Regions from separate parts of the Streptomyces sp. NPDC056987 genome, predicted to be linked through region 3. Evidence: riboswitches for the same ligand, from Rfam matches in the RefSeq annotation. Region 3 holds a riboswitch; each other region holds the start of a gene.

Region 1 (6,978 bases), on a different contig from region 3:
ATGCCGTCGAGGCCGATCTTGCCCACCACGGGCATGTGACCCTGTCGAGCGGGCGGCTCACGGTCCGCCTCGGCTCCGAGAACCACGGTCCCGCCGGGCTGGCCGACGCGACCGTACGGCTCGAATTCTCGGCCCCGATGGTCGCGGGCCAGCCGCTGCCGCCCACCTGCCTGTGGTCCGGCGACCGTACGGTCCTGTGCCGTACGGGGCCGCTCCGGCCGATCGGGCGGGGGCACGAGGTGACCCTGGAACTGCGGACGACCGGCACCCCGTACGAGATCGTCGTCCGGATCGACACAGCCTGGAACGGCGGCGCGAGCGACCTCAACCCCGGGAACCACCGGCACCGCGTCCTGGCCCCGGACACCGGGGACCCGTACGTCTTCTGAGCCGACCCGGCGCCCGTCACGCCGTCACGCCGCCGCGTCGCCGAACTCCCGCACCGCGTCGTCGACGATCGCCGCCAGCCGGGCGTGGTGCGCGCCGCGCCAGTAGACCCGGCCGCAGGCCGCGCAGCGGGCGAAGACGTCGTAGCCGCGCTGGGTGCCGTGCTGGAGCTGCTCCTGGACGGACTCCTTGTCCGCCGGGCCCAGTTGGCCGTTGCAGGCGGTGCAGCGGGTCCAGGGGGCGAGGACGGGCGCGAAGCGCTGGAGCACGTCCCTGAGCTGGTCGTCCGGGCGGTCGCTGTAGATGTACGCCCCGGCCCAGATCTCCCGGCGGCGCAGCAGCCCGCGGTCGCGCGAGAGCATCACCCGGCGTTCGGCGGCGGAGAGCGTGGCCAGGGCCGGGTCGCCTAGGTCCTCGCTCTCGTACGCCGCGTCGACGCCCAGCAGCCGCAGCCGGCGGGCGAGGGTGCCGAGGTGGACGTCGAGGAGGAAGCGCAGCGGCGCGCCGGGGACGGTCTGCGGCCGGGGCACGGAGCGCACCTCCACGGACTCGCCCGCGGCAGGGATGTGCGAGAAGGGCACCTCGCGGCCGTCGACCAGGAGGGGGCCGGCCTCGGTGAGCGGGACGCCGAGGGATTCCACGGCGTGGCCGAGGGTGGACGAGCCGTCGGTGCGCAGGGCCGTGCGTCCCGTACGGCGCTCGGCCGCGACGAAGAGGCGCAGTTCGGGGGCGAAGGCGATCTGGATCTCCGGTCCGTTCACGCCGCCAGGATGCCACCGCGCGCCCGGGCGGGCCAGGGGTTTCCCGGCCGGGTGGCAGGGGCGCGGAGCGGCTGTGGGGGAGGAGGTGGGTGAGGAGGTGGGTGAGATCAGGTGAGGCGCAGCCGCCAGTTGTTGACGCGGCGGGGATGCCCCGGCGGGTACTCGAAGTCGCGCTCGCCCAGCAGGGAGAAGCCCGCCCTGCGGCACAGCGCGTTCGACGCCGGGTTGTCGACGGACGGGAACGCGTGCAGGGAGCGGTGCGTCCGCTCGGCCCGTGCCCGCTCGACGACCGCGGCCACGGCGGCCGCCGCGATGCCCCGGCCCTGGTGGGCGGCGAGCACCGTCCACCCCGTCTCGTACACCTGCTCCCCGTCCCAGGTCTGCTCCCAGAAGCCGATCGTGCCGACCGGGATCTCCTCGGGGAGGAGGACGACGCGGAACATCCGGCCCTTGTCCGTGCGGTCCGCGCTCAGGGCCACGTACCGCTCGTGCCGCTTGAGGATCTGCTCCTCGGTCTCGGGGCCGCCGAGGTGGGTCATCAGCTCCGCCGCGTTCGCCGCCCGGAGCAGGCCGAGGTCGCCCGCCGACCACGCGTCGATCCGGACCCGCGGTGACCCGGGTGCCGGGCGCACCCGCCCGGCCTCGCCGCGCAGGCCGCCCTCGCCGTGCGCGGCGGCTCCGCCGACTCCGCTGTCTTCGCCGGTTTCGCTGCCCAGGCCGTCCCGGCTCTGTTCGGTCCCCTCGGTCCTCATGACCGCAACTGTAGGTCGCGGGTCCGACAGCGGCGCTCTCAGCGGGCGTACGCCGTCGGCGGGACCCCGACCGTCGCCGTGAAGTCCCGGACAAGATGGGCCTGGTCGCTGTAGCCGAGGTCGGCGGCGAGCGCGGGCCAGTCGACGGCGCCGGACTCCGCGCGTTCCAGCGCCTCGTGGATGCGGTAGCGCAGGATGACCCACTTCGGGCCGACGCCCACGTACGCGGCGAAGAGCCGTTGCAGCGAGCGCGCCGAGACACCTTCCTCCTCGGTGAGGCGGCCGACGCGCCGGATCGTACGGTCCGTCCTGATCCGGTCGGCCAGGGCCATGGCGCGCAGGGCCTCCGGATCGGGGCGCGGGTCGAGGCCCAGCAGATACGCGTCCAGCGCGGCGACCCGGGCGTCCTCGGCGTCCTCGTCCTCGTCCTCGGGGGTGTCGGGGGTGCCGGGGGCGTCCGGGGCGGCGGGGGTGCCCGGGCCGAGAATCGCCGTGAGGTCCGCCTCCGTCGTCGGCAGGACCTCGCCGACCGGCACCCGGCGCCCCGTCCACTCCGCCACCGGCCGCTCCGGCGCGAAGGGACGGAAGCCGCCCGGCCGGAACTGGATCCCGCACACCCGGCCGCGGCCCTCCAGCTTCTGCGCGAACAGCTCCAGGCCGACGCCCGCGACCTCCCCGAACGCCACGGGGCTCGGAGTGTCGAAGCGCTGGAACACCACGTTCACCGACGGGTGAGGCACCACATGGGAGACGTACGGCCGCTCCAGGTCCCAGTCGATCAGCCAGTAGTGCTCCAGATACGGCCGCAGGGCCGGCGCGGGCTCGCGGCGGCGGAACCGTACGCGCGCGAAGAGGCCGGGGGCGTCGACGATGCCCCGGGTGTCACGCCGCGGACCTGCCATTCACGGAACGTATCGTCGCGCGTCGCGTTTGTTCAAGACGCGGGGGCGGCGCCGTCCCTACCGTCCGTCCCATGAGCGAGAAGAACGACATCAAGATCAGCGCACCGGACGGCATCAAGATCAGCGCACTGCTGAAGTCGGCGGCGGACCATGCCCTCCCCGTCGTCCGTGACATCGGTGACGAGCAGCTCGGCGCGCCGACGCCGTGCGCCGAGTACGACGTCCACGCCCTGCTCGACCATCTCTTCCAGGTCGTCGTGAACTTCCAGGCGCTCGCCGCGAAGCGGGACGCCGACTTCGGCGCCGCCCCCGAGCACCTCACGGGGGAGTGGCGCGAGCGGTTCGCCGCGGAGACGGCGCGGCTCGTCGACGCCTGGGACGCGCCGGGCGCAGACGAGGGCACGTCGGGGGCGATGGGGCTGCCGGCCAGGACGGTCGGCTCGATGGTGCTCGGGGATCTGACCGTCCACGCGTGGGACCTGGCGCGGGCGACGGGGCAGCCGTACGAGCCGGACGCGGCCCTCGTCGGCCTGCTGACGGCGGAGTTCGGGTCGCTGGCGCCGACGGCCAGGAAGATGGGGGTGTTCGGGGAGCCGGTGCCGGTGGCGCCGGACGCGGCGCCCTTCGACGTACTGCTGGCCCTGACCGGCCGCGACCCGGGCTGGGTGCCCCCGCACCGCCCGCAGGACTGAACGGGGGCATGGCGGGCAGATGTTCGGTCAGTACCGCTTTCGACAGCAAGTGGGCGAAGAGGAGGGGACATGGAGATATCCGGCTTTGTCGCAGCCATTGTCGTCGGCATCGTCATCGGCGTGCTGGGACGGCTCGTGGTGCCGGGGCGGCAGCGCATCGGGGTGCTGCTGACCATCGGCGTCGGTATCGTCGCGGCGCTGGTCGGTACGTTCGTCGCGGCGGCGTTCGGCGTCGCGGACACCCGGGGCTTCGACTGGATCGAGCTGATCATCCAGGTCGGCCTGGCGGCGGTGGGCGTGGCCGCGCTGGACCGCGCGAAGGGCCGCGGCTGACCACTGCCGGGGATTTCGCTACGTATCCGGTCAGCCCCCGTCAGGCCCCCGTCAGGCTTCCGTCAGTCGTCTCCGCCTTCTTCGGAGCCCTCGCCGGCGTCTTCGCCGGTGCCGGTGAGCGGACGGCCGCCGAGCAGGTTCCAGCGGCCGTCCCGCCCGGTGAGCTCTGTGACGGTCAGCGGCCGTACGTCGAACCGCCAGAACGCGGAGGCCGGCGCCGAGAGCGCGTGCAGGGCGGCGGCGCGGACGATCTCCGGTTCGGCCACGGCGATCACGCGGGGGGTCTCGGGGCTCAGCGTTTCGCACCACCGGCCGACGCGGGCGTAGAGCGCGAGCAGGGTCTCCCCGCCGTGCGGCGCGGCCGACGGGTCGGCGAGCCACGCGCTCACCTGCGCCGGTTCGGCGGCCGCGACCTCGTCGAGGGTCCTGCCCCGCCAGCGCCCCATGTCCCACGGCGCGAGTTCCGGCACCGGCCGCGCGTCCAGGCCGAGCAGACCGGCGGTCGTACGGCAGCGGGGTGAGGACGAGACGTACACGGCGGCGCCGCGCGGGAACTCCTCCCGTACGGCCTCGGCCTGCCGCACCCCGGCGGCGTCCACCGCCCGCGTCGCGGCGCCGGGCCCGTCCTCGGGAAGGTCGCCGAAGCGGGCCGCGCGCAGGGCCGGGCCGATGGCGGGTGAGATGAGCTGCACGCGGATCGTCGCGCGGATCGTCATAACGAAAGGCCCCCTTGGCCCGTCTGCCGGTTCGCGGTACCTTCACGTCGATATCCACGACGGCGGGACGGAAGTCCGGTGAGATTCCGGCACGGTCGCGCCACTGTATGCCGATTCCGGCCGCGTGCCACGCGGCGGGGAACCGGTGAGTCAGACCCGACGGCCGTCGTTCGAGCTCCATCAACGGGACGCGAGTTCCCTCAGGAGGATGTGCCATGGCTCAGTCCATCGCGCCTGCGAACACCGCTCTTCCGCCCACCTCTGCCACCGGTGCCGCCCCGGCCCCGCTTCCGCTGCGCGCCGTGCTGCCGTGGGCGGTCTTCGTCGGCACCCTGATGCTGGTGCTGCTCTACTTCGTCGGCGCCGAACAGGGCGCGACCTCGGTGATCTCCGGTGCCGGTGTGCACGAATGGGTGCACGACGGCCGTCATCTGCTCGGGTTCCCCTGCCACTGACCGTCGGCGTAAACGGCGGACAGCGGACAGCGGACAGCGGAAACAGCAGCGACAGCGGAGATGACGCGCATGCATGCCTTCACCGTCAGAAACCTCCTGGTCCGCGGCATGGTCGCGGGCGTACTGGCCGGACTTCTCGCGTTCGTGCTGGCCTACTTCGCGGGTGAGCCCTCCGTACGGGACTCCATCGCGCAGGAGGAGACCCGGTCCGCCCCGGCGCATCAGCACGGCGCCGCGGCGGACCCCGTACCCGCGGGGGAAGCGGGAGAGGAAGAGGAGGAGGAACTGGTCAGCAGGCCGGTCCAGTCGACGTTCGGGCTCGCCACCGGTGTGCTGGTGTACGGGGTGGCCCTCGGCGGGATCGCCTCGCTGGTCTTCGCGGTGAGCCTGGGCAGGATCGGCCGGTTCGGGCCGCGGGCGACCTCGGCGCTGGTCGCGGGGGCCGCCTTCACGACCGTCTACCTGGTGCCGTTCCTGAAGTATCCGGCGACGCCGCCCGCCGTGGGCAATCCGGACACGATCGGCAGGCGCACGACCCTGTTCTTCCTGATGATCCTGCTCAGCGTCCTGCTGGCGGTCATCGCCGTCATCGCGGGGAGAAGGCTGGCACCCCGGCTCGGCAACTGGAACGCGTCGCTCGCCGCGGGCGCCGGTTACGTGGCCGTCGTCGCCGTCGCCTGTCTGGTGCTGCCCGCCAACGCGGACGCCGTCCCCGCGTCCTTCCCCGCGGCGCTGCTGTGGGAGTTCCGGCTCGCGTCGCTCGGGGTGCAGGCGCTGCTCTGGACGGCCTTCGGGCTGATCTTCGGGGAACTGGCGGAGCGGATGCTCCGGCCGCGGGCGGTGGCCGATGCCGCCGTCGTGCCGCCCGGGGCACCCGTCGGGGAGCCGCGGGCGGCCGGACAGTAGAGTGCGGGGTCGGTCTTCTCCCAGCTCAGAGGTGTACGGCAGTGAGCGTCCCGCCCCCTGGTCCCGCGCCGTCCGCATCGTCGGCCCCTGATGCGGTGCCGTCGGCCCCGGGTCGGCCGGTGACCGTGGTCGGGATCGGCGCGGACGGCTGGGCCGGGCTCTCCGGCGCGGCGCGGGAGGCCCTGCGCGGGGCGGACGTGGTCATCGGCGGGCCCCGCCAGCTCGGCCTGCTGCCGGCCGCGGAGTGCGCGGGCGAGCGGGTGGCGTGGCCGTCGCCGCTGCGCCCCGCCGTGCCCGGCCTGCTCGCCGCGCACGCCGGACGCCGGATCGCGGTACTGGCCAGCGGGGACCCGATGTTCTACGGGATCGGGCGGGCGCTCGGCGAGGTCGTCGGCGCGGCGGCGCTGCGCGTGCTGCCGCATCCGTCGTCCGTCTCGTACGCCTGCGCCCGGCTCGGCTGGCCGGTGGAGGAGACGGAGGTCGTCACGCTCGTCGGCCGCCCCGCCGAACGCCTCACCGCCGCGCTGCACGACGGCCGCCGGGTGCTGGTGCTCAGCGCCGGGGCCGGGACGCCCGGGGAGGTGGCGGCGCTGCTCCGCGCGCGCGGCTACGGGCCGAGCCCGCTGCATGTGCTCGAACAGCTCGGCTCGGAGCGCGAGCGGCACCGTACGGCCACCGCCGACGCATGGGCCGGTCCGGCCGGGGACCCGCTCAACGTGGTGGCGGTCGAGTGCCGCCGCGCGCCCGGCGCGCCGCGCCTCGGCGCCGTACCCGGGCTGCCGGACACGGCGTACGAGCACGACGGACAGCTCACCAAACGCCATGTGCGCGCCGCCACGCTGGGCGCGCTGGCGCCCGCGCCGGGGGAGCTGCTGTGGGACATCGGGGGCGGGTCCGGTTCCATCGCGGTGGAGTGGATGCGTACGCACCCGTCCTGCCGGGCGGTGTCCGTGGAACGCGATCCGGCGCGCGCCGAGCGCATCGGCCGGAACGCGCGGGCGCTCGGTGTCCCCGGGCTGCGCGTCGCCGTCGGCGCGGCGCCCGCCGCGCTCGCCGGACTGCCGGTACCCGACG
Region 2 (6,978 bases), on a different contig from region 3:
GCGGGCCCGCGCCGGGGTCCCGGTCGACGGCGGCCCAGCGGGCCAGCCGTACCGCGTCGGCGAGCACGGCCCTCGCCTGCCGGGCCAGCTCCGCCTGGGGCGGAGTGCCCTGGGGCGGCCGCGGGGCCGGCCGGCCGCGCCCCTCGGTCACAGCCCGTCGGGCCGTGGTCAACGGCCGCGCGGGGACGAGTCGGAGTCTGGAGTTGCGCGCCAATTGCTCATCAGGCTTTCGGGACGTCACGGGGGCAGTCTTCCCGGTGACTGCCCGAAAGCCCAAACGGAACCCCTTTCAGCGGTACCGGAACGACGGAAGTGGCCCCTCGTGCGGAGGCGTCCCCTCGGTACGCGGAGCGTCGCACGGGCCTGTTCGGGGAGGTGGGGGACGGGAACGGCGCATTGCGGACCGTCGGGGCGGCACGGTCCGCGCGAGGGCGCGAAGGCGGCGCAAGGAGTCCAAGCGGAGGCGCCGGAGGTGAGCCCTGCGGAGGGCCTGACGGCGGGCCCGGCAGCCGGCCCGGCGGCGGGGCGTCCGGCCCGGGGCGGGCGTGGCGCTCCATCCGCAGGGTCCTGGTGCTACATGAGCGGGGTGAGGAAGCGGCGGAGCGTCTCCTCGTAGCCGTCGGGATTCGCGTTCCACATCGCCGCGTGCGGGGCGTGCGGGACGGCGTGGAGGCTGACCAGATCCGACCGGTGGGCCGCGAGTTCGCGCGAGGGGTTCCAGGGGGCGATCGTGTCGTCGGGGCCGTGGAAGATCAGCGTCGGTACGTGCAGATTGCGCGGGTCCGCCGCTTCCAGCAGCCGGTCGCCGTGCAGTCCCGTCCGCCCCTGGGCGGCCCGCACCGCGAGCGGCAGCAGGGGCCCGGGGATCCGGCGGGCGGAGGCCAGCGCCCGCAGGGTGGCCTCCCAGTCCAGCACCGGTGAGTCGAGCACGAGGCCGGAGATCCGCTCGCTCAGCGCCGAGTTCGCGGCGGCGTGCAGGGCCATCGAGGCGCCGGTGGACCAGCCGTGCACGACCACGCGCTCGGCGCCGAAGCGGACGGCGTAGCGGATCGCCGCGTCGAGGTCGCGCCATTCGGAGTCGCCGAGGTGGCCGAGGCCGTCCGGCGAGCGGGGTGCGCCGGGGTCGCCCCGGTAGGAGATGTCGAGGACGGGCAGCCGCTGGGCCGCGAGGAACTCCATGACGTTCAGCGGATGTTCCCGGGTGGTGCCGAGGCCGTGCACCGTGATCACCCAGGTGTCGCGCGGCCCCGGTACGAACCACGCGGGCAGGGAACCGAGTTCACCCGGGATCCACACGTTCTTGTGCGTGAGGCCGAGGGCGGTGCCGGGGTCCCCTTCGTACAGCCGCGGGGTGAACCGTACGCGGCTCCCGGGCACGAGGGTGCCGCGGCTGACCCGTTCCAGCCGGCGCACCACGGTGTCGGCCGGGCGCGGGACCCCGTCCAGGACCGGTCCGACGACGGCGTGCGCGCCCGCCCCCTCGATCCCGTACGTTCCGGGGCGCAGCGAGGCGAGCGAACGGGTCAGGGTGACCTGCCCGGCGGCCAGGGCGTGCACCGTGATCTTCGGGTCGCTGGGCAGGGGCCGCCCCGGCGGTGCCTTCAGCGCGGCATCGCTGGCGTACCGGCCGGCCGCGACCGCAGCCGCGCCGACCCCGAGCACTGTGGTGACGGCCGCTGCCGCCGCTGTAGCCGGGCGCACGCTCCCAGTGTCACCACCCGTGCGCGCCCCGGCCAGCGGGCGGGGGCCGTCGGAGGCGGAGACGGGAAGCGGGAGACGGGAAGCGGGAGGCGGGAGGCGGAGCCCGGGACCGGGGTCAGGTCCGCTGGCCGTACCCCTTGAGCTTCTCCGCCACCTCCCGCACCTGTTCCTCCGACAGCAGCGAGGGTTGGTGTCCCGGCACCGCGGCGGCCGTGAGCCAGAGGCGGCACATCCATTCGAGCTGGGCGGTGCGGTCGTACGCCTGGGCGAGGGTGTCGCCGTACGCCACCGTGCCGTGGTTCTGGAGCAGGCAGGCCGTACGGTCCACCAGGGCCTCCCGCATACCGCGGGCCAGCGCCTCCGAGCCGTACAGCGCGTAGGGGGCGACCCGGACGGCGCCGCCGAGGGCCGCCGCCATGTAGTGGATCAAGGGGAGTTCGGTGACGAGTGTGGAGACGGCGGTGGCGTGCACGGCGTGGGTGTGCACGACGGCCGTCGCCGATGTGTCGCGGTAAACGGAGAGATGCAGGGGAAGTTCGCTCGTTGGGGTGAGAGTGCCGAGAACCTGCCGTCCGGCGAGGTCCACGGCGATCGCGTCGCCCGGCGCGAGCCGGTCGTACGGCACTCCACTGGGGGTGACCAGGACAAGCTCCCCGACGCGCACGGAGACATTGCCCGAGGTGCCGACGACCAGGCCCTCCGCGGCCGTTCTGCGGGCTGTGTCGACGAGCTCCGCCCAGGCCCGTTCCAGAGCCTCCTGACCGGCCCCCCGACCGGCCTCCGTCCGGCCCTCCGCCACGCCCCGCGCGCCCGTCATCTCGCCTCGCTCGTCCGCCAGTTCGCCGTGTTCGCCGGTCCCGTCATCCGTCATACGGCGATCCTGCCAGGCCCCGCCGTCAACCTCACGGGGTGAGTCACCCCGAAGACCCACCTAGTTCATCTTCCGTTCACCCTGACTCCCTACGTTCACCGAGGCCACCGACGTCGAACGATTGCCTGGGTCCTGGGTCAATGGAACACATCACACTGCTGCTCGCGATCGTGATCGTGACAGCGCTCGTGTTCGATTTCACGAACGGTTTCCACGACACCGCCAACGCGATGGCGACGACCATCTCGACCGGCGCTCTGAAGCCCAAGGTCGCGGTGGGCATGTCCGCGGTCCTGAATCTCGTCGGCGCGTTCCTGTCCGTGGAGGTCGCCAAGACGATCTCCGGCGGGCTCATCAACGAACAGGGCATCAGAACCGAAGTCATCTTCGCGGCGCTCGTCGGCGCCATCCTGTGGAATCTCTTCACCTGGCTGCTCGGACTCCCGTCCAGCTCCTCCCACGCTCTCTTCGGCGGCCTGATCGGCGCGACCCTGATGTCCGTCGGCGCCTCGGGCGTCAACGGCGGGGTCGTCATCACCAAGGTCCTGATCCCCGCGCTCGCCGCCCCCGTCGTCGCCGGGCTCGCCGCCCTCCTCGCGACGCGGCTGACGTACCGGATCGGCCAGGCCGTCAACGACGGCGACGACCGGGTCACCGCCAAGGGTTACCGGGCCGGGCAGATCGCCTCCGCCGGGCTCGTCTCCCTGGCCCACGGCACCAACGACGCGCAGAAGACCATGGGCGTCATCACGCTCGCGCTGGTCACCGGCGGCGTTCTCGCCCCCGGCTCCAACCCGCCCCTGTGGGTCATCGTCTCCGCCGGGATCGCGATCGCGCTCGGCACGTACCTGGGCGGCTGGCGCATCATCCGCACCATGGGCACCGGCCTCACCGACCTCCAGCCGCAGCAGGGCTTCGCCGCCCAGACCAGCGCCGCGACGGTCATCCTGGCCTCCTCGCACCTCGGCTTCTCGCTCTCCACCACGCAGTCCTGCTCCGGCGCCGTCATGGGCGCGGGGCTCGGCCGCAAGGGCGGGGTGGTGCGCTGGTCCACGGCCACGCGGATGTTCGTCGCCTGGGGGCTGACGCTCCCGGCCGCGGGTCTGGTCGCCGCCGGCGCCGAGTTCCTGACCGGCCAGGGCACCTGGGGCATCGTCGTCGTCGCGGTGCTGCTGATCGCGGGCTCCGCCGGGATCTGGCTCGCCTCGCGCCGCAAGCCCGTCGACCACACCAACGTCAACGCCGACGAAGCCGTCGCCGACGGCGGCTCGGGCCGGACCGGTGAGCCGGCCGGTGTGGTGACCGCCGCCGTCGCGGCCGTCACCCCGCCTCCCCCGGCGGGCGCCGCGGGCCAGGACCTCTCGGCCACCATCCCCGCCCCGGCGGACCAGAGCGGCGAGCCCGCCCGCCGCGCCACGGTGTGATCCGCGCCGCCTCTTAGCGCCGCTCCTCCTCTCCGCCTCATCTCTCCGCGCCACCTCTCAGGAAGCGACCGCATGGACATCGACTGGGCAGCACTCGGCTCCGTCTTCGGCGTCAGCCTCGTGGCGACCGTCGCCCTCGTGGGCCTCTTCAGCCTGGGCGTCGTGGGCCTCGCCAAGCGGGGTTCCGCGCCCGCGCAGGGCCAGGCCGGGACCTCGACCGCCGCCTCCACCCCCGCCACCGGACCGGCGCCCCTCACCGCCCGCGCCGGCGCCTACCTGTGCTTCGCGCTCTGCGCCGGAGCCGTCGCGTACGGGATCAGCCTCATCGTGGCCTGACCGTCACGCACGCCATACGCGCCACACGCGCCACGCACGTCCCCGCGGGAGCCCCGCATCGGCCGACCGGTCCGGTGTGGGGCTCCGCACACTGTCCCGCCGCAGGTCAAGGATGAGTTGACGGGTCCTGCGCGGCGTGGTGGACTTCCGGGGCCATTGACGACGGCAGCAGAGGAAGCCGGTGCGAATCCGGCGCGGTCCCGCCACTGTCACTGTGAGCCTCGCCTCCAGGAGCCAGGAACTCTCGCCGTCGCATCACGTACGTCGAGCCGGGGCGCGGACCCTGAGTGAGGACACTTCGCCATGCCTGGCTGCGGTTCTGCCGCCGCGCGCGGCGGCGGCCGGGCCGCCCCTGCCGCCGAGCGGATCTTCGCGTACGGTGCCACCCTCGGGCTCCTGGCCGACCGGCTGTTCGGCGATCCGCGCCGGGGACATCCGGTGGCCGCCTTCGGCCGGGCCGCGGGAGCTGTCGAGCGCGCGCTGTGGCGCGACCACCGGGGCCGCGGCGCGCTGCACACCGCGCTCTGCGCCGGAGCCGCCGCCGGGGTCGCGGCACTGGCCGCGGCGGCGGTACGCGAGCGGCCCGCCGCCGCCGTGACGCTGACCGCCGCCGCCACCTGGGCCGTGGTGGGGGGCACTTCGCTGGGCCGGGAGGCACGGGCCGTCGGCGCGGCGCTCACCGCCGGGGACCTCGAAGGGGCCCGCGGGCGACTGCCGCATCTGTGCGGGCGTGACCCGTACTCCCTGGACGAGGACCAGATCGCGCGCGCCGTCGTGGAGTCCGTCGCCGAGAACACCTCCGACGCCGTCGTCGGCGCCCTGGTGTGGGGCGCGCTCGCCGGGACGCCGGGGCTCGTGGGGTTCCGCGCCGTGAACACGCTGGACGCGATGGTGGGTCACAAGAGCGCCCGTTACCGCCGGTTCGGCTGGGCGTCGGCCCGCCTCGACGACGTCGTGGGGTGGCCGGGCGCCCGGCTGACCGCCGCGCTGGCCGTCGCCGCGGGCCCGGACCGCCGAGGCGCGCTGCGGGCCCTGCGGCAGGACGCGCACCGCCATCCGAGCCCCAACGCGGGCCCCGTGGAGGCGTCGTTCGCCGGGGCGCTGGGCGTACGGCTCGGCGGGACCCTCGCGTACGGCGGGCGGGTGGAGCACCGGCCCGTCCTGAACGGCACGGGGCGCCCCGTCGGGGTCCCGGACATCGAGCGCGCCGTACGGCTGGCCGGCCGGGTCAACGTGCTGGCTCTCGCGGCCTGCGTGACGGGCCGATTCGTGTACGGGGCGATGCGTACCGGGAGGCCTGGATGAGCCGGAACAGCGGTGGCGCGGGGCTCGGCGGAGGGCTGCTGATCGCCGGGACGACCTCCGACGCGGGCAAGAGCGTCGTCACGGCGGGGATCTGCCGCTGGCTGGTGCGCCAGGGCGTGAAGGTCGCGCCGTTCAAGGGCCAGAACATGTCGCTGAACTCGTTCGTGACGCGCGAAGGGGCGGAGATCGGGCGCGCCCAGGCGATGCAGGCACAGGCCGCGCGGGTGGAGCCGACCGCGCTGATGAACCCCGTCCTGCTCAAGCCGGGCAGCGACCGCAGCAGCCAGGTGGTGCTGATGGGGAAGCCCGTCGGGGAACTGAGTGCACGCGGCTACCACGGAGGCAGGCAGGAGGCGCTGCTCGGGCCGGTTCTGGAGTGCCTGGCGGAGCTGCGGTCCACGTACGACGCCGTGATCTGCGAGGGCGCCGGCAGCCCGGCGGAGATCAATCTGCGCCGGACGGACATCGTGAACATGGGCATCGCGCGGGCCGCGCGGCTGCCGGTGGTCGTGGTCGGGGACATCGACCGGGGCGGGGTGTTCGCCTCCTTCTTCGGGACGACCGCGCTGCTGAGCCCCGAGGACCAGGCGCTGGTCGCGGGGTATCTCGTCAACAAGTTCCGGGGCGACGTGTCGCTGCTGGAGCCGGGGCTCGACATGCTGCGCGGGCTGACCGGGCGGGCGACGCTCGGGGTGCTGCCCTTCCGGCACGGTCTGGGCATCGACGAGGAGGACGGGCTGCGGGTCTCGCTGCGCGGCGCCCTGCGCGAGTCGGTGGTGGCTCCCCCGTACGGCGAGGACGTGCTGCGGATCGCGGTCTGCGCCGTACCCCTCATGTCGAACTTCACCGATGTGGACGCGCTGGCGGCGGAGCCCGGGGTCGTGGTGCGGTTCGTGGACCGCCCCGAGGAGCTGGCCGACGCCGATCTGGTGATCGTGCCGGGCACGCGCGGCACGGTGCGGGCGCTGGCCTGGCTGCGGGAGCGCGGGCTCGCCGACGCGCTGGTCCTGCGGGCCGCCGAGGGCCGTCCCGTGCTGGGGATCTGCGGCGGCTACCAGATCCTCGGCGAGCGGATCGACGACGAGGTGGAGTCCCGGGCGGGATCGGTGGCCGGGCTCGGACTGCTGCCCGTACGGGTCAGGTTCGACCGGGAGAAGACCCTCGCGCGGCCGGTCGGGGTGGCCCTCGGCGAGCGGGTCGAGGGGTACGAGATCCACCACGGCGTGGCGGACGTGCGCGGCGGGGACGCCTTCGTCTCGGACCCGCAGGGGCGGGCGCTGGACGGCTGCCGGGCCGGGGCCGTGCAGGGCACGCACTGGCACGGGGCGCTGGAGAGCGACG
Region 3 (6,978 bases):
AGGTGCGCAACCCGAGGGTCAGATGGGCCCGCATCCGCTCGCAGGCCAGCTCAACATCACGGGCCTCGATCGCTTCGAAGATCTCGGGATGGTGCGGCACACCGGCCTCGCCGATCGACGGATCGGAGTTCGAGCGGAGCATCATCTCGAACATCATCCCGCTGATCGAGGAGAGCATGATCCGCAGGACCGGGTTGCTGCTCGCCGCCGCGATCGCGTCGTGGAAGTCGACGTCCGCCTGGGCCTTGGCGACGACATCGGTGGCCGTCTCCACGGCGTCCCTGGCCGCCCGCATCGCCGACATGTCCTCCGTGGTGGCACGTTCCGTCGCCAGCCGGACGGTCTCGACCTCAAGCGGCACCCGTGCCTCGATGAGCTGCCGGACCGTGGGCCGGCCGGCCCGGTACAGGGCGTCGTAGCTGCGGGCCTGGCCGGGCGTCTGCTCCCGGACGAACGACCCGCGGCCCGGCGCGACCTCGATCAGGTGCTGGGCCTCCAGCCGGCGCAGCACCTCGCGGACCACGTTGCGGCTGGAGCCGAACCGCGCGGCGAGTTCGCGTTCGGAAGGCAGTTTCGTGCCGACGGCGATCTCTCCGGACCGGATGTCATGCTCCAGTTGACGCGCAAGGCGTTCGGTCAGGAGTCCCGCCTGGGCGGGAAGTGCACCGCGATCCGGCTGCGGGGAAGGGGCAGGCGGCATGCGCAGCAGGATACAGGGGGCTCGCGGGGCGTCCGGGACGCACGTCCGCCCGTAAGTGACCGATTCAAGTCTTTATGAATTCAGACTTCCGTGTACTGTTAGTCCCCATGTTGACTCTCGCCGCTGACATCGAGGTGCTGGCGCGGTTCGGCCGCGCCCTCGCCGACCCGATCCGCTGCCGGATCCTCCTCGCCCTGCGCGAGGCGCCGGCCCACCCCGCCGACCTCGCGGACGCCCTGGAGATCTCCCGTACCCGGCTGTCGAACCACCTGGCCTGCCTGCGGGACTGCGGCCTGGTCGTCGCGGTACCGGTCGGCCGGCGCACCCGCTACGAACTCGCCGACGCGCGCCTCGGCCGCGCGCTGGACGACCTGCGCACCGCCGTGGTAGCCGTCGAGGCCGACAAGACCTGTGCGGAGGCGGACGAGAAGGGCTGTTGCCGATGACCGCCGGGACCTCCGTCGGCCCAGGCCCGGCCCCGGCCCGCCGCGACGTCCTCACCCGGCGCATACGGCTGCTGGTCGCCGCCACGATCGCCTACAACGTCGTCGAGGCCGTCGTCGCGATCACCGCCGGCACGATCGCCTCGTCGACCGCCCTGGTCGGCTTCGGTCTCGACTCCGTGATCGAGGTGTCCTCCGCCGCGGCGGTCGCCTGGCAGTTCTCCGCCCGCGACCACGCCGTCCGCGAGGCCCGGGAGCAGACCACACTGCGGATCATCGCCGTCTCCTTCTTCGCCCTCGCCGCCTACGTGAGTGTCGACGCCGTCCGGGCCCTCACCGGCACCGGCGAGGCCGAGCGTTCCGTCACCGGCATCGTCATCGCCGCCCTGTCCCTGGCGATCATGCCGTTCCTGTCGGCCGCGCAGCGCGGGGCCGGACGGGAACTCGGCTCCGCCTCCGCGGTCGCGGACTCCAAGCAGACCCTTCTGTGCACCTATCTCTCGGCCGTCCTCCTGGTGGGCCTGGTCCTCAACGCCACCCTCGGCTGGTCCTGGGCCGATCCCGTCGCCGCCCTGGTCATAGCCGCCGTCGCGGTCAAGGAGGGGCGCGACGCCTGGCAGGGCAAGGGCTGCTGCGCGGTCCCCGCCGCCACGACGACCCCGTCCGCCGGCGCCGGAACAGACGCCTGCGGCTGCCGCCCCGGCTGCGGCTGCGGCGGCTGAACCGCCGGGGCCGGCCCCGGCGCACCCTGGAAAGGTGCAGGGACCCGTCCGGTCCCGGGCTGCCTAGTCTGACCGCAGTCAACGATCCGATCGTGATCAACACGAGGGTCGGCGCATCACGGAGGGGGAGTTCGGCCATGGGCAGGATCACTGGGTTCAGAACGAGGGCTGCCGCGACGACCGCGGGCGGCCCATGTCGGACCTGGCGTTCGACGCCGACATGGGGCGGCTGTTGACGTGGCAGCTGGCCTCGGGCAACCCGCTGTTCATCGTCTGCCACGGCCCTGCCTCGTTGCTGGCCACCAGGATCCATGGCGAGTCGCCGTTCAAGGACTACAACATCACCTGCTTCACCAACGAGGAAGAAGAGGGCGTGGGGCTGGCCTCCAGGGTGACGTGGCTGCTGGAGACCGACGTCCAGGAGAAGGTCGGGGTCAACTTCAGCCGCGGTCCTGGGAGAGCGGATGCTGGAAATCCTCAAGTGACCCCGTCCCGGGGCGGGGTGGGACGGGGTCAGGTCACCTGCCGAGTGAGCCATCGCCGAGGGGCCGGCGGGTCCCGGGGGGTACCAGAACCGTCACCGGCCTGATTCCCGCTGGTCAGGTGAAGGAAGTGAAGCATGAAGGACACGACGGGTGCGGGCACCGCCCAGAAGGTCGCGATCATCACCGGTGCCGACGGGGGCATCGGCTCTGCCGTCGTCACCGCCTACCGCGACCTCGGGTACGCGGTCGTGGCCACCAGCCGTTCCATGCCGCAGTCCGAGGACCCGCAGGTGCTCGCCTTCAACGACGATCTGGCCGAGTGCGGCGCCGGCGCGCGGATCGTGGCGGCGGCGATGGACGGGTTCGGCCGGATCGACACCGTGGTCAACAGCGCCGGCGTCTACATCGGCAAGCCGTTCACCGAGTACACCGACGCGGATTTCGCGGGTCCAGAGCCCGGCTTCGGCGGCCGTGCTGCGCGGGGGGCATGAATTCGAAGGAGTAAGAGTGACCTCCTCGTGCGAGGAGGTCACGAATGGACAGTGCTCTGTCCGCGCTTGTACTGGGGATGCCGAGAGCCATGGGCTGCTGCTCTCTCTCAAGCCGGGGGCTGGGGGAGGAAGGCGGATGCTTCCTCCCCCAGCCGACCGGGCTTGCGGTCAGGACGCGGTGAGTTCCTCGCGGACCGCGCGGGCGGCGGCGGCCAGGTTCTCCAGGGATGCGTGGGTCTCGGGCCAGCCGCGGGTCTTCAGCCCGCAGTCGGGGTTGACCCACAGCCGCTCGGCGGGGATGGCCTTCAGTCCGGTTCGCAGGAGCTCCGCAGCCTCATCCGTGCTCGGCACGCGCGGGGAGTGGATGTCGTAGACACCCGGCCCGGCCTCGCGCGGGTAGCCGTGGGCGGCGAGTTCGCGGGCGACCTGCATGTGGGAGCGGGCGGCCTCCAGGCTGATGACGTCGGCGTCGAGATCATCGATCGCCTGCACGATGTCGCCGAACTCGGCGTAGCACATGTGCGTGTGGATCTGGGTGTCCGGCCGCACTCCGGCTGTGGTGAGCCGGAACGCCTCCGTCGCCCACGCCAGGTACGCCGCGCGGTCGGCGGCCCGCAGAGGCAGGGTCTCGCGTAGCGCGGGCTCGTCCACCTGGATGACCGAGGTCCCGGCCGCCTCCAGGTCGTTCACCTCGTCGCGCAGGGCGAGGGCGACCTGGCGGGCGGTGTCGCCGAGGGGTTGGTCGTCGCGGACGAAGGACCAGGCAAGCATGGTGACCGGGCCGGTGAGCATGCCCTTGACCGGGCGGTCGCTCAGCGACTGGGCGTAGGACGTCCAGCGTACGGTCATCGGCTCGGGGCGGGAGATGTCCCCGGCGAGGATCGGCGGGCGGACGTACCGGGTGCCGTAGGACTGGACCCAGCCGTGCTGGGTGGCGAGGTAGCCGGTGAGCTGTTCGGCGAAGTACTGCACCATGTCGTTGCGCTCGGGCTCGCCGTGCACCAGGACATCGATGCCGATCTTCTCCTGGAAGGAGATGACCTCCTGGATCTCCGCCTTGATGCGCTCCTCGTACCCGGCGGAGTCGATGCGGCCGGCACGCAGGTTGGCACGGGCGGTGCGCAGTTCGGTCGTCTGCGGGAACGAGCCGATGGTCGTGGTCGGCAGCAGAGGCAGGCCGAGGTGGGAGCGCTGGGCCGCGGCGCGTTCGGCGTACGGCCGGGAGCGTCGCGCGTCGGCGTCCGTCACGGCCTCGGAGTGGGCTCGCACGGCGGGGTCACGCGTGATGGGTGAGCTGGCGCGGGCGGCGAGATCGGCGCGGTTGGCGGCGAGTTCGCCGGTGATGGTGTCGGTGCCCTGGGCGAGGCCCCTGGCGAGCGTGACGATCTCAGCCGTCTTCTGCTGGGCGAAGGCCAGCCAGCGCCGGATCTGCGGGTCGATGTCCCGCTCGGCCGTGGCGTCCAGCGGGACGTGCAGAAAGGAGCAGGAGGCGGCGACATCGACGCGGTCGGCGAGCCCGAGGAGGGTGCCGAGAGTGGACAGCGACTTCTCCAAGTCGTTGATCCAGATGTTGCGGCCATTGACGACACCGGCGACCAGGCGCTTGCCGGGCAGTCCGCCGACGGCGGCCAGGGCGTTCAGGTTGGCGGCGGCGGCCCCGGTGAAGTCCAGCGCCAGCCCGTCCACCGGCGCCTTGGCCAGCACCGGCAGGGCGTCGCCGAGCCGGTCGAAGTAGGAGGCGACGAGCACCTTCGGCCGGTCGGCGTGACCGCCGAGCTCACGGTAGGCGCGCTCGGCGGCCTTCAGTTCGGCCGGGGTGCGGTCCTGCACGAGGGCGGGCTCGTCGAGCTGGACCCACTCGGCGCCGGCCGCGCGCAGGTCGGCGAGGACTTCGGCGTACACAGGAAGCAGCCGGTCCAGGAGCATCAGCGGTTCGAAGCCCGCGGGCGCGCCGGGAGCAGGCTTGGCGAGCAGGAGGTACGTGACGGGTCCGACCAGCACGGGCCGGGGGGTGAGTCCCTGGGTGAGGGCTTCTTTCAGCTCGGCGACCTGCTTGGTGGAGTCGGCCGTGAAGACGGTGTCGGGGCCCAGTTCGGGGACCAGGTAGTGGTAGTTGGTGTCGAACCACTTGGTCATCTCCAGGGGAGCGATCTCCTGGGTACCGCGGGCCATGGCGAAGTAGCCGTCCAGCGCGTCGGCCTGGACGGCGGCGCGGTGCCGGTCGGGGATCGCGCCCACCATGACGGTGGTGTCGAGGACCTGGTCGTAGTACGAGAAGTCACCGGTCGGCACCTCGTCGATCCTGGCGTCGGAGAGGTGCCGCCAGTTGCTCCGCCGGAGCTCGGCGGCGGTCGCCTGCAGGGCGTCGGCGGTGACGCGGCCCTTCCAGTAGCCCTCGATCGCCTTCTTGAGTTCCCGGTTCGGGCCCTGGCGGGGGTAGCCGTACACGGTGGCCCGTGCTGCCGCGGCTGCGGACTTCGTTGTCACGGAAATCTCCTTCGCGAGATATCTCCCTGGAATCCCGGGACAGGACGCGAGCGCGAAGGGGTGACGAACCGGACGGACCCGACCTCGCGCGGCACAGCGCGGTCATCCGCCTGATATGTACGCCGACCCGCCCACGAGGTCACCGGGATCTCCGCGCACGAATGGTTCGCACACGGGCAACGGGCAGGTCTTCGGACTCGCGAGCACGCCTTCCTGAGGAAGACACCTACTGGCCGTCGCTTCCCGGACCCTGTACGTCGGATCCAGTGCGTATGACGGCGGTCGTTCCCACTCACCGCTGCGGGGCAGTCCCGGATTCCCACCGGGTTCCCTCTTACGACGCGTCTGCCTGGAGGGCAGGGCGAACCAGCTGCATGGCCAGGCTAGAGTGTGGACAGCCCTTTGGTCGAGCGTGTTCACATTCCGGAATCTGACACGGAGCGCGAGAACTCCCGCCCGGCCTTCAACGGCGCGATCGCCGGGACCGGTACTGGCTCCTACCGCCTCGCCGGAACCCCGAGCCCGAGCCGAGGAACCCGCTTGATGGTTCTGCACGGTCTCTCCCATAGTTGCGGGCCGGAACCACGTCAGCTCCCTCGTCGCGACAAAAGACCGCCTTGCAGCGTCAGCGCGGACGGCAGAGGCGACCACGGAGATTCTGGCCCGCCCGGCCTGCCAGTCCCAGGAACTCCAGATCTGGGGGACGATGGGGGCACCCTGCGGACATGGTCTGCTCGGGTTGCGGCCACGGGTGGCGTCCGTACGCGGACCACCCGGAGTAGGGCGTCCTCGCGATGAAACACTCGATCTGCCGGGCGGTTGAGGTAGGTGCGGTCGAAGTGGCTGAGCCCGGTCGCTTTCCGGAGCACGGAGTCACCTGAAGGACGGCAGCCCAGGATCGGCAGCTCAAGCGAGGAACGCACGGACTTCCGGCATGCTGGACCGCCCGTCTGATGTCCGGCGCCCGACGGCACGAGCGGGACAGCAACCGCCAGCCGCTGTGTCCGTTGAATGCTGACGCCCAAGGACTACTGGGTCCAAGCTCCCGACGGCATCCTCGGCATCGACGTCCTCTTGCTGGACTACGACGGAATCTTCGCGCCGGTCGACGATGTCGACGTGAACGGCAGCATCGTGTGGGACTCGCACCACGACAAGACTGGGCAGCAGACCAGGACCGTCCGGGGCACGAACGGTGAGGCGGAGGTCACTTTTACCGTCGAGAGCCTCTCCTACTGAGGTTGAACTTGTGGAGTCGTAGGGACTGACGGCTCGTCGCTCGTGCGGTATCACCGGGGCACGCGGTATCCACAAGGGGGCGGGCTGACCGCCGAACGGCAGCAGTTCCGCGAGGAGTTACGGCTCAAGGCGGCTGAGGGGTTCGCCCGGGGCGAGGCGAGCTCGGTGATCGCCAAGGACCTACGGGTCAGCGTTCGTTCAGTGCAGCGCTGGCGGCAGATGTGGGACGAGGCGGTCCGCGCGCTCTGCGGTCACAGGGGCCGGCGTCACTGCCGAGGCTGAGCGACAAGCAGTTCGCCCAACTGGAGGCGGAGCTGGCCAAGGGGCGCAGCCAATGTGATTTCGGCTGGCCGCCGAGGGCAGTGATTGTTCGCTGCGGTGCCCACGCACGTCCTGTGGCTCCGCAATCCA
Region 4 (6,978 bases), on a different contig from region 3:
CTGGAAGCGGGCACGCTGGTCATCTGGATGATCGCGTACGGCTTCCTCGCCTCCGTGCTGCCGGTGTGGATGCTGCTGGCGCCGCGCGACTACCTGTCGACCTTCATGAAGGTCGGCACGATCGTGCTGCTGGCGCTGGGCGTGGTGATCGCGCTGCCCACCATGAAGATGGAGGCGATCACCGACTTCGCGAGCCGCGGTGACGGCCCAGTCTTCGCCGGGTCGATGTTCCCGTTCGTCTTCATCACCATCGCGTGCGGCGCGCTCTCGGGTTTCCACTCGCTGATCTCCTCGGGCACGACGCCGAAGATGGTCCAGAAGGAGACCCAGATCCGGATGATCGGTTACGGCGCGATGCTGACCGAGTCGTTCGTCGCGATCATGGCGCTGATCGCCGCCTGCATCATCGACCCGGGGCTGTACTTCGCGGTCAACTCCCCGGCCGGGGTCATCGGCGGTACGGTCGAGTCCGCCTCGCAGGCCGTCGCCAACCTGGGCTTCACCATCTCGCCCGACCAGCTCGCCCAGGCGGCCAAGGACGTCGAGGAGACGAGCCTGCTGTCGCGGACGGGCGGGGCACCGACCTTCGCCCTCGGCATGGCGGAGATCTTCTCGTCCGTCGTCGGCGGCACCGCCATGAAGGCGTTCTGGTACCACTTCGCGATCATGTTCGAGGCGCTGTTCATCCTCACCACGGTGGACGCGGGGACGCGTGTCGGGCGCTTCATGCTCCAGGACATGCTCGGCAACGTGTACAAGCCGATGCGCGAGGTGAGCTGGAAGCCGGGCGTCTGGTTCGCCAGCGCGGTGGTGGTCGGCGGCTGGGGCTACTTCCTCTGGGTCGGCGTCCATGACCCGCTGGGCGGCATCAACCAGCTCTTCCCGCTCTTCGGCATCGCCAACCAGCTCCTGGCGGCCGTGGCGCTCGCCGTCTGCACCACGCTGCTGGTCAAGTCCGGCCGCCTGAAGTGGGCGTGGGTGACGGCCGTACCGCTCGCCTGGGACGCCGCCGTCACGCTCACCGCGAGCTGGCAGAAGATCTTCTCGTCCGACCCGAGGGTGGGCTTCTTCACCCAGCGCGACGTGTACCAGTCGGCCATCGACCGGGGCGAGGTGCTGGCCCCGGCCAAGAGCATGGACGACATGCACACCGTGGTCACCAACTCCACGGTGGACGGGGTGCTTTCGGCGCTCTTCGCGGTCCTCATCCTCGTGGTCATCGCGGACGCCGGACGGGTCTGCTTCAAGGCGATCCGCGATCCGGAGGGCGTCCGGCTGGCGGAGGTCCCGTACGTCGAGTCGAAGATCGTCGCCCCGGCCGGCCTGATCCCCACCCAGGAGGAGAAGGCGGAACTGGCCGCCGCCGAGGCCACCAGGGAGCGGGAGAGCGTCCCGGCGGGAACGGGCCCGGCATGACCCGGATCCAGAGCCGGGCGGATCGGGTACGGCACATGGCCGGGCGGATCCGCTGGTACGTACGGGAGTTCACCGGCGAGTCGGCGTACGAGCGCTACGTGGCCCACGCCCGGGCCCACGCGGACGCGGCAGCCGGTGCGGGAGCGGGCGTGGGCACGGGTACGGGTACGGGCGTAGGTGCCGGCGCCGGTGACCCGGCGGGCGGGATCATGACCCGCCGCGCCTTCGAACGCAGCCGTACGGACGCCCGCGAGGCCGATCCGCGCGAGGGCTTCCGCTGCTGCTGAGCCGCCGCCGATCCCGCACTGCGGCGCCGTACGACACAACATCTGGGGGGTGGCGCGGCGCGCGCCCCCCAGATGTATGCTCGACCTCGCTGTCGACGCAGGGGAATCCGGTGTGAATCCGGAACTGTCCCGCAACGGTGTACTGTGGCGCGCTTTGTCGCGCCCGCCAGTCCGAACACCTGCCGGCAGTGCGTCCGGCTCGACCGATCCGGGCGCCCAGACGTCCGGGCCTCGCGGTTGGGCCGGTGGACGCGGCGCGGTGTGCTGCCCTCTGCGATGACGGGCGTACGGCCGTGCGCGCGGACCCGTGCCTCCTCGCGGCCCAGAGCCGAGCGAGGGAGAGCACCACGTGACCATCGCGCCAGCGGATCCGGTTTCAGCAACGACCGAGCGGGGGCCCGGAGCCGGGCAGCCACCGGCGGCCGACGCCCCCGGCACCGCGCTGCTGCGGATCCTGACCGAGCTGACCGCCGATCTGCCCGACGCCGACCCGGGCAGGATCGCCGCCGCCGCGCTGCGCGGCCGTAACGCCCGCTCGGACGAGGCCGAGCTGCGCGAGCTGGCCACGGAGGCGGCGGCCGGACAGATCTCCGAGGACCCCGCGTACTCCCGGCTCGCCGCCCGGCTGCTCACCCGTACGATCGCCGACGAGGCCGCGTCCCAGGGCGCCGTGTCGTTCTCCGCGTCCGTCGCCACCGGCCACCGCGAGGGCCTGATCGCGGACCGTACGGCCGGCTTCGTCGCGCGCCACGCCGCACGCCTGGACGCGCTGATCGACCCGGCCGCCGACGACCGCTTCGGCTACTTCGGGCTGCGCACCCTCTACAGCCGCTATCTTCTCCGGCACCCCCTCACCCGGCAGGTCGTCGAGACGCCGCAGCACTTCCTGCTGCGCGTCGCCGCCGGGCTCGCCGAGGACGACAGCGACCGGGCGGTGGCGGAGGTCGGGCGGCTCTACGGGCTGATGAGCCGCCTCGACTACCTCCCCTCCTCCCCCACGCTCTTCAACTCCGGCACCCGCCACCCCCAGATGTCCTCCTGCTACCTGCTGGACTCGCCGCTGGACGAGCTGGACTCGATCTACGACCGGTACCACCAGGTGGCGCGGCTCTCGAAGCACGCGGGCGGGATCGGGCTCTCGTACTCCCGTATCCGCTCGCGCGGTTCACTGATCCGGGGGACGAACGGCCACTCCAACGGCATCGTCCCGTTCCTGCGGACCCTCGACTCCTCCGTCGCCGCCGTCAACCAGGGCGGCCGGCGCAAGGGCGCGGCCTGCGTCTACCTGGAGACCTGGCACGCGGACCTGGAGGAGTTCCTCGAACTGCGCGACAACACGGGCGAGGACGCGCGCCGTACGCACAACCTCAATCTCGCGCACTGGATCCCCGACGAGTTCATGCGCCGGGTCGAGGCGGACGGCGTCTGGTCGCTCTTCTCCCCCGTGGACGTGCCGGACCTGGTCGACCTGTGGGGCGACGCCTTCGACGCCGCGTACCGCAAGGCGGAGGCCGACGGTCTCGCGCGCAGGACCCTCAAGGCCCGTGAGCTGTACGGCCGGATGATGCGCACCCTCGCGCAGACCGGCAACGGCTGGATGACCTTCAAGGACGCGTCGAACCGTACGGCCAACCAGACCGCCGAGCCCGGCCACACCGTCCACTCCTCCAACCTCTGCACCGAGATCCTGGAGGTCACGGACGACGGCGAGACGGCCGTCTGCAACCTCGGCTCCGTCAACCTGGGCGCGTTCGTGGACGCGGCCACCGGCGACATCGACTGGGCGCGGCTGGACGAGACCGTCCGTACGGCCGTCACCTTCCTCGACCGGGTCGTCGACATCAACTTCTACCCGACCGAGCAGGCCGGCCGCTCCAACGCCAAGTGGCGCCCGGTGGGCCTGGGCGCGATGGGCCTCCAGGACGTCTTCTTCAAGAAGCGGCTGCCCTTCGACTCCCCCGAGGCCGCCGCGCTCTCCACCCGGTTCGCCGAACGGATCATGCTCGCGGCGTACGAGGCCTCCTGCGACCTCGCCGAGCGGGACGGCCCGCTCCCCGCCTGGTCCAAGACGCGCGCGGCGCGCGGGGTACTCCACCCCGACCACTACGACGTGACGCTGAACTGGCCCGAGCGCTGGGCGGCGCTGCGCGCCCGGGTCGCGGAGACCGGCATGCGCAACTCCCTCCTCCTCGCCATCGCGCCGACGGCGACCATCGCGTCGATCGCGGGCGTGTACGAGTGCATCGAGCCGCAGGTCTCGAACCTGTTCAAGCGCGAGACGCTCTCCGGGGAGTTCCTCCAGGTCAACTCCTACCTGGTGGAGGAGTTGAAGCGGCTCGGCGTCTGGGACGCCCGGACCCGCGAGGCGCTGCGCGAGGCGAGCGGCTCGGTGGCGGGCTTCGGCTGGATCCCGGCGGAGGTACGGGAACTGTTCCGTACGGCGTGGGAGATCCCGCAGCGGGGCCTGATCGACATGGCGGCGGCCCGTACGCCGTTCCTGGACCAGAGCCAGTCGCTCAACCTGTTCCTGGAGACGCCGACCATCGGGAAGCTCAGCTCGATGTACGCGTACGCCTGGAAGAAGGGGCTCAAGACGACGTACTACCTGCGCTCACGCCCGGCGACCCGGATCGCCCGCGCGGCGGGCTCGGCGCCGAGGCCGGCAGCTGTCCCCGCTCAGCTCACCCCGGCCGACGAGGCGATCGCCTGTTCCCTGGAAAACCCCGAGTCCTGCGAGGCCTGCCAGTAATGACGACGGAAAAGAATCTCCTGGACCCGGGCTTCGAGCTGACGCTCCGCCCCATGCGCTACCCGGACTTCTACGAGCGCTACCGCGACGCGATCAAGAACACCTGGACCGTGGAGGAGGTCGACCTCCACTCCGACGTCGCCGACCTCGCCAAGCTCACCCCCGGCGAGCAGCACATGATCGGCCGGCTGGTGGCGTTCTTCGCGACGGGCGACTCGATCGTCTCGAACAATCTGGTGCTGACGCTCTACAAGCACATCAACTCCCCGGAGGCGCGGCTCTATCTCTCGCGCCAGCTCTTCGAGGAGGCCGTGCACGTCCAGTTCTATCTGACCCTGCTGGACACCTACCTCCCGGACCCCGAGGACCGCGCGGCGGCCTTCGACGCGGTCGAGGAGATCCCGTCGATCCGCGAGAAGGCGCGGTTCTGCTTCCGCTGGATGGACTCGGTGGAGAAGATCGACCGCCTGGAGTCCCCGGCGGACCGGCGCCGCTTCCTGCTGAACCTGATCTGCTTCGCGGCGTGCATCGAGGGCCTGTTCTTCTACGGAGCGTTCGCGTACGTCTACTGGTTCCGCTCGCGCGGTCTGCTGCACGGCCTGGCCACGGGCACGAACTGGGTCTTCCGCGACGAGACCATGCACATGAACTTCGCCTTCGAGGTCGTGGACACGGTCCGCGAGGAGGAGCCGGAGCTCTTCGACGACGCTCTCCAGCAGCAGGTCATGGACATGCTGAGGGAAGCGGTCGAGGCGGAGCTCCAGTTCGGCCGGGACCTGTGCGGCGACGGACTGCCGGGCATGAACACGGAGTCGATGCGCGCGTACCTGGAGTGCGTCGCGGACCAGCGGCTCCAGCGCCTCGGCTTCCCGCCGGTGTACGGGTCGCAGAACCCGTTCGCGTTCATGGAGCTCCAGGGCGTCCAGGAGCTGACGAACTTCTTCGAGCGGCGCCCGTCGGCGTACCAGGTGGCGGTGGAGGGCACGGTCGCCTTCGACGACGACTTCTGACATGTACGGGAAGGGCGTGGCCGTCGCGAGCAACTGCGCGGCGGTCACCTTCAGGAGAAGTACTCGGCCGCGCTGTACCTCACCTCTGCCCAGACCGTCTTGGTGTACGGATCCCGTACGCCCCACCCCCACCGGTCGGCATGGGCGGCGACCAGCAGCAGCCCCCGCCCGCCGGTCGACTCTCCGTCGGGCGGCGGGAAGATCCCGGGCGCGCGGGGCAGCCGGCCGGGCCGCGTGTCGATGACCTCGACCCGGACCCGGTCGGCCCCGAGCCCGAGCCGCACCTCGAAGTCCCGCCCGGGGGTGCGGCCATGGGTCACCGCGTTGGCGGCCAGCTCGGCGACGATCGCGGAGACCGCGCCGGAGGCGGGGGCGGTACGCGGAACGTCCCACGAGTCGAGCTGCTGAGCACAGAGCAACCGGGCGAGCCGGGCACCGCGATGGCTGGAACTGAGCCTGATCCGCGAGACCGGGAAGAGCGGCGAGAAGGCCGGCGGCGAGCCCGGTTCGGCGAGGGAAATTTCCGACTCCATAGGGTAACCGTCCCGTTACCCGGATAACGTCACCAGGGCAGACGGCCGTACCTGACCAGCCGGTACGGACCGAACCCCGATTCTGTACGGGTCGCGGTCCGTAACGGCGCCGGGACGCGGCGCGTTGCACAAGGAAGGTTATGCACGCATCGGCACACACGATGGGGTGTGAGGCGTATGGGAACCAGCCGCCAGAGCCAGAAGAAGCAACGGACTCAGGATGACGGCCGACCTCGTATCTGGGTCGGCTACGGAAAGATGGTCAGGCTCCACCGCGACCGCGCGGGCCTGACCCAGCAGGAACTCGCCGACGCGGTCGGCTACTCGTACGAGCAGGTCGCCTCGATCGAACAGGGGCGCCGCCCGGCGAAGTCGGCGTTCACGGACGCGGCGGAGACGGTGCTGAAGGCCGCCGGAACGCTGGCGGTGCTCCAGGACGACGTGGACCTGGCCAAACTCCCGGCGTTCTTCCAGGACTTCGCGAAGTTCGAGTTGGAGGCGGTGAGCCGGTACGACTTCGAGCCGTTACTGATCCCGGGACTGCTCCAGACCGAGCCTTACGCGCGGGCGCTCTTCACCGCAAGCTGCCCGCCGCTCAGCGACGAGATGATCGAGCAGAACGTAGAAGCGAGGCTCGGCCGACAAAGGCTGCTCACCCGCACACCCATGGTCGAGACATGCTTCATCATCGGGGAGGCCGCCCTCACCACGACGGTGGGCGATAGTGACGTGATGCGGGGGCAGCTTCACCATCTGCTGAAACTGGGCCAGGCGCGCAATGTGGCGATCCAAGTGATGCCCTCGGACAGCGACTTCCACCTCGGGCACAACGGACCTATGGTGCTGTTGGAGACCCTGGAGCACCGGCAGGTCGGCTACATCGAGTCGCAGGGCGTGGGGTTGGTGATCACCGACGCCACAACGGTCAGCACCTTGGGGCTGCGCTATGGCAAGCTGCGTACACAGGCCCTGAACGCGGTGGA

What was found. Region 3 has a riboswitch for cobalamin ahead of metE (5-methyltetrahydropteroyltriglutamate--homocysteine S-methyltransferase). Riboswitches for the same ligand answer to the same signal wherever they lie in the genome.
Region 1: another riboswitch for cobalamin. It lies ahead of ACFTZC_RS32725 (CbtB-domain containing protein); the one in region 3 lies ahead of metE (5-methyltetrahydropteroyltriglutamate--homocysteine S-methyltransferase).
Region 2: another riboswitch for cobalamin. It lies ahead of ACFTZC_RS14730 (cobalamin biosynthesis protein); the one in region 3 lies ahead of metE (5-methyltetrahydropteroyltriglutamate--homocysteine S-methyltransferase).
Region 4: another riboswitch for cobalamin. It lies ahead of ACFTZC_RS34230 (ribonucleoside-diphosphate reductase subunit alpha); the one in region 3 lies ahead of metE (5-methyltetrahydropteroyltriglutamate--homocysteine S-methyltransferase).

What each region holds. Positions count from the first base shown of each region.
Region 1 covers NZ_JBHURV010000037.1:43,390-50,367, forward strand. Annotated here, with positions in the region: gene ACFTZC_RS32690 (hypothetical protein) at 1-389, shown strand, start outside; gene ACFTZC_RS32695 (Mut7-C RNAse domain-containing protein) at 414-1,148, opposite strand; gene ACFTZC_RS32700 (GNAT family N-acetyltransferase) at 1,256-1,900, opposite strand; gene ACFTZC_RS32705 (DUF6597 domain-containing transcriptional factor) at 1,939-2,802, opposite strand; gene ACFTZC_RS32710 (TIGR03086 family metal-binding protein) at 2,874-3,494, shown strand; gene ACFTZC_RS32715 (GlsB/YeaQ/YmgE family stress response membrane protein) at 3,564-3,827, shown strand; gene ACFTZC_RS32720 (histidine phosphatase family protein) at 3,890-4,543, opposite strand; cobalamin riboswitch at 4,575-4,722, shown strand; gene ACFTZC_RS32725 (CbtB-domain containing protein) at 4,759-4,998, shown strand; gene ACFTZC_RS32730 (CbtA family protein) at 5,068-5,904, shown strand; gene cbiE (precorrin-6y C5,15-methyltransferase (decarboxylating) subunit CbiE) at 6,024-6,978, shown strand, end outside.
Region 2 covers NZ_JBHURV010000010.1:192,544-199,521, reverse strand. Annotated here, with positions in the region: gene ACFTZC_RS14755 (hypothetical protein) at 1-241, opposite strand, end outside; gene ACFTZC_RS14750 (alpha/beta hydrolase) at 574-1,701, opposite strand; gene ACFTZC_RS14745 (class II aldolase/adducin family protein) at 1,817-2,518, opposite strand; gene ACFTZC_RS14740 (anion permease) at 2,713-3,996, shown strand; gene ACFTZC_RS14735 (hypothetical protein) at 4,069-4,332, shown strand; cobalamin riboswitch at 4,479-4,599, shown strand; gene ACFTZC_RS14730 (cobalamin biosynthesis protein) at 4,636-5,637, shown strand; gene ACFTZC_RS14725 (cobyric acid synthase) at 5,634-6,978, shown strand, end outside.
Region 3 covers NZ_JBHURV010000060.1:28,064-35,041, forward strand. Annotated here, with positions in the region: gene ACFTZC_RS39530 (FadR/GntR family transcriptional regulator) at 1-700, opposite strand, end outside; gene ACFTZC_RS39535 (ArsR/SmtB family transcription factor) at 808-1,146, shown strand; gene ACFTZC_RS39540 (cation transporter) at 1,143-1,865, shown strand; gene ACFTZC_RS39545 (hypothetical protein) at 2,059-2,454, shown strand; gene ACFTZC_RS39550 (SDR family NAD(P)-dependent oxidoreductase) at 2,485-2,841, shown strand; gene metE (5-methyltetrahydropteroyltriglutamate--homocysteine S-methyltransferase) at 3,010-5,328, opposite strand; cobalamin riboswitch at 5,493-5,696, opposite strand; gene ACFTZC_RS39560 (hypothetical protein) at 6,340-6,567, shown strand; gene ACFTZC_RS39565 (hypothetical protein) at 6,733-6,849, shown strand.
Region 4 covers NZ_JBHURV010000041.1:69,791-76,768, reverse strand. Annotated here, with positions in the region: gene ACFTZC_RS34240 (carbon starvation CstA family protein) at 1-1,416, shown strand, start outside; gene ACFTZC_RS34235 (CstA-like transporter-associated (seleno)protein) at 1,413-1,703, shown strand; cobalamin riboswitch at 1,737-1,905, shown strand; gene ACFTZC_RS34230 (ribonucleoside-diphosphate reductase subunit alpha) at 2,053-4,452, shown strand; gene ACFTZC_RS34225 (ribonucleotide-diphosphate reductase subunit beta) at 4,452-5,462, shown strand; gene ACFTZC_RS34220 (ATP-binding protein) at 5,513-5,995, opposite strand; gene ACFTZC_RS34215 (Scr1 family TA system antitoxin-like transcriptional regulator) at 6,173-6,978, shown strand, end outside.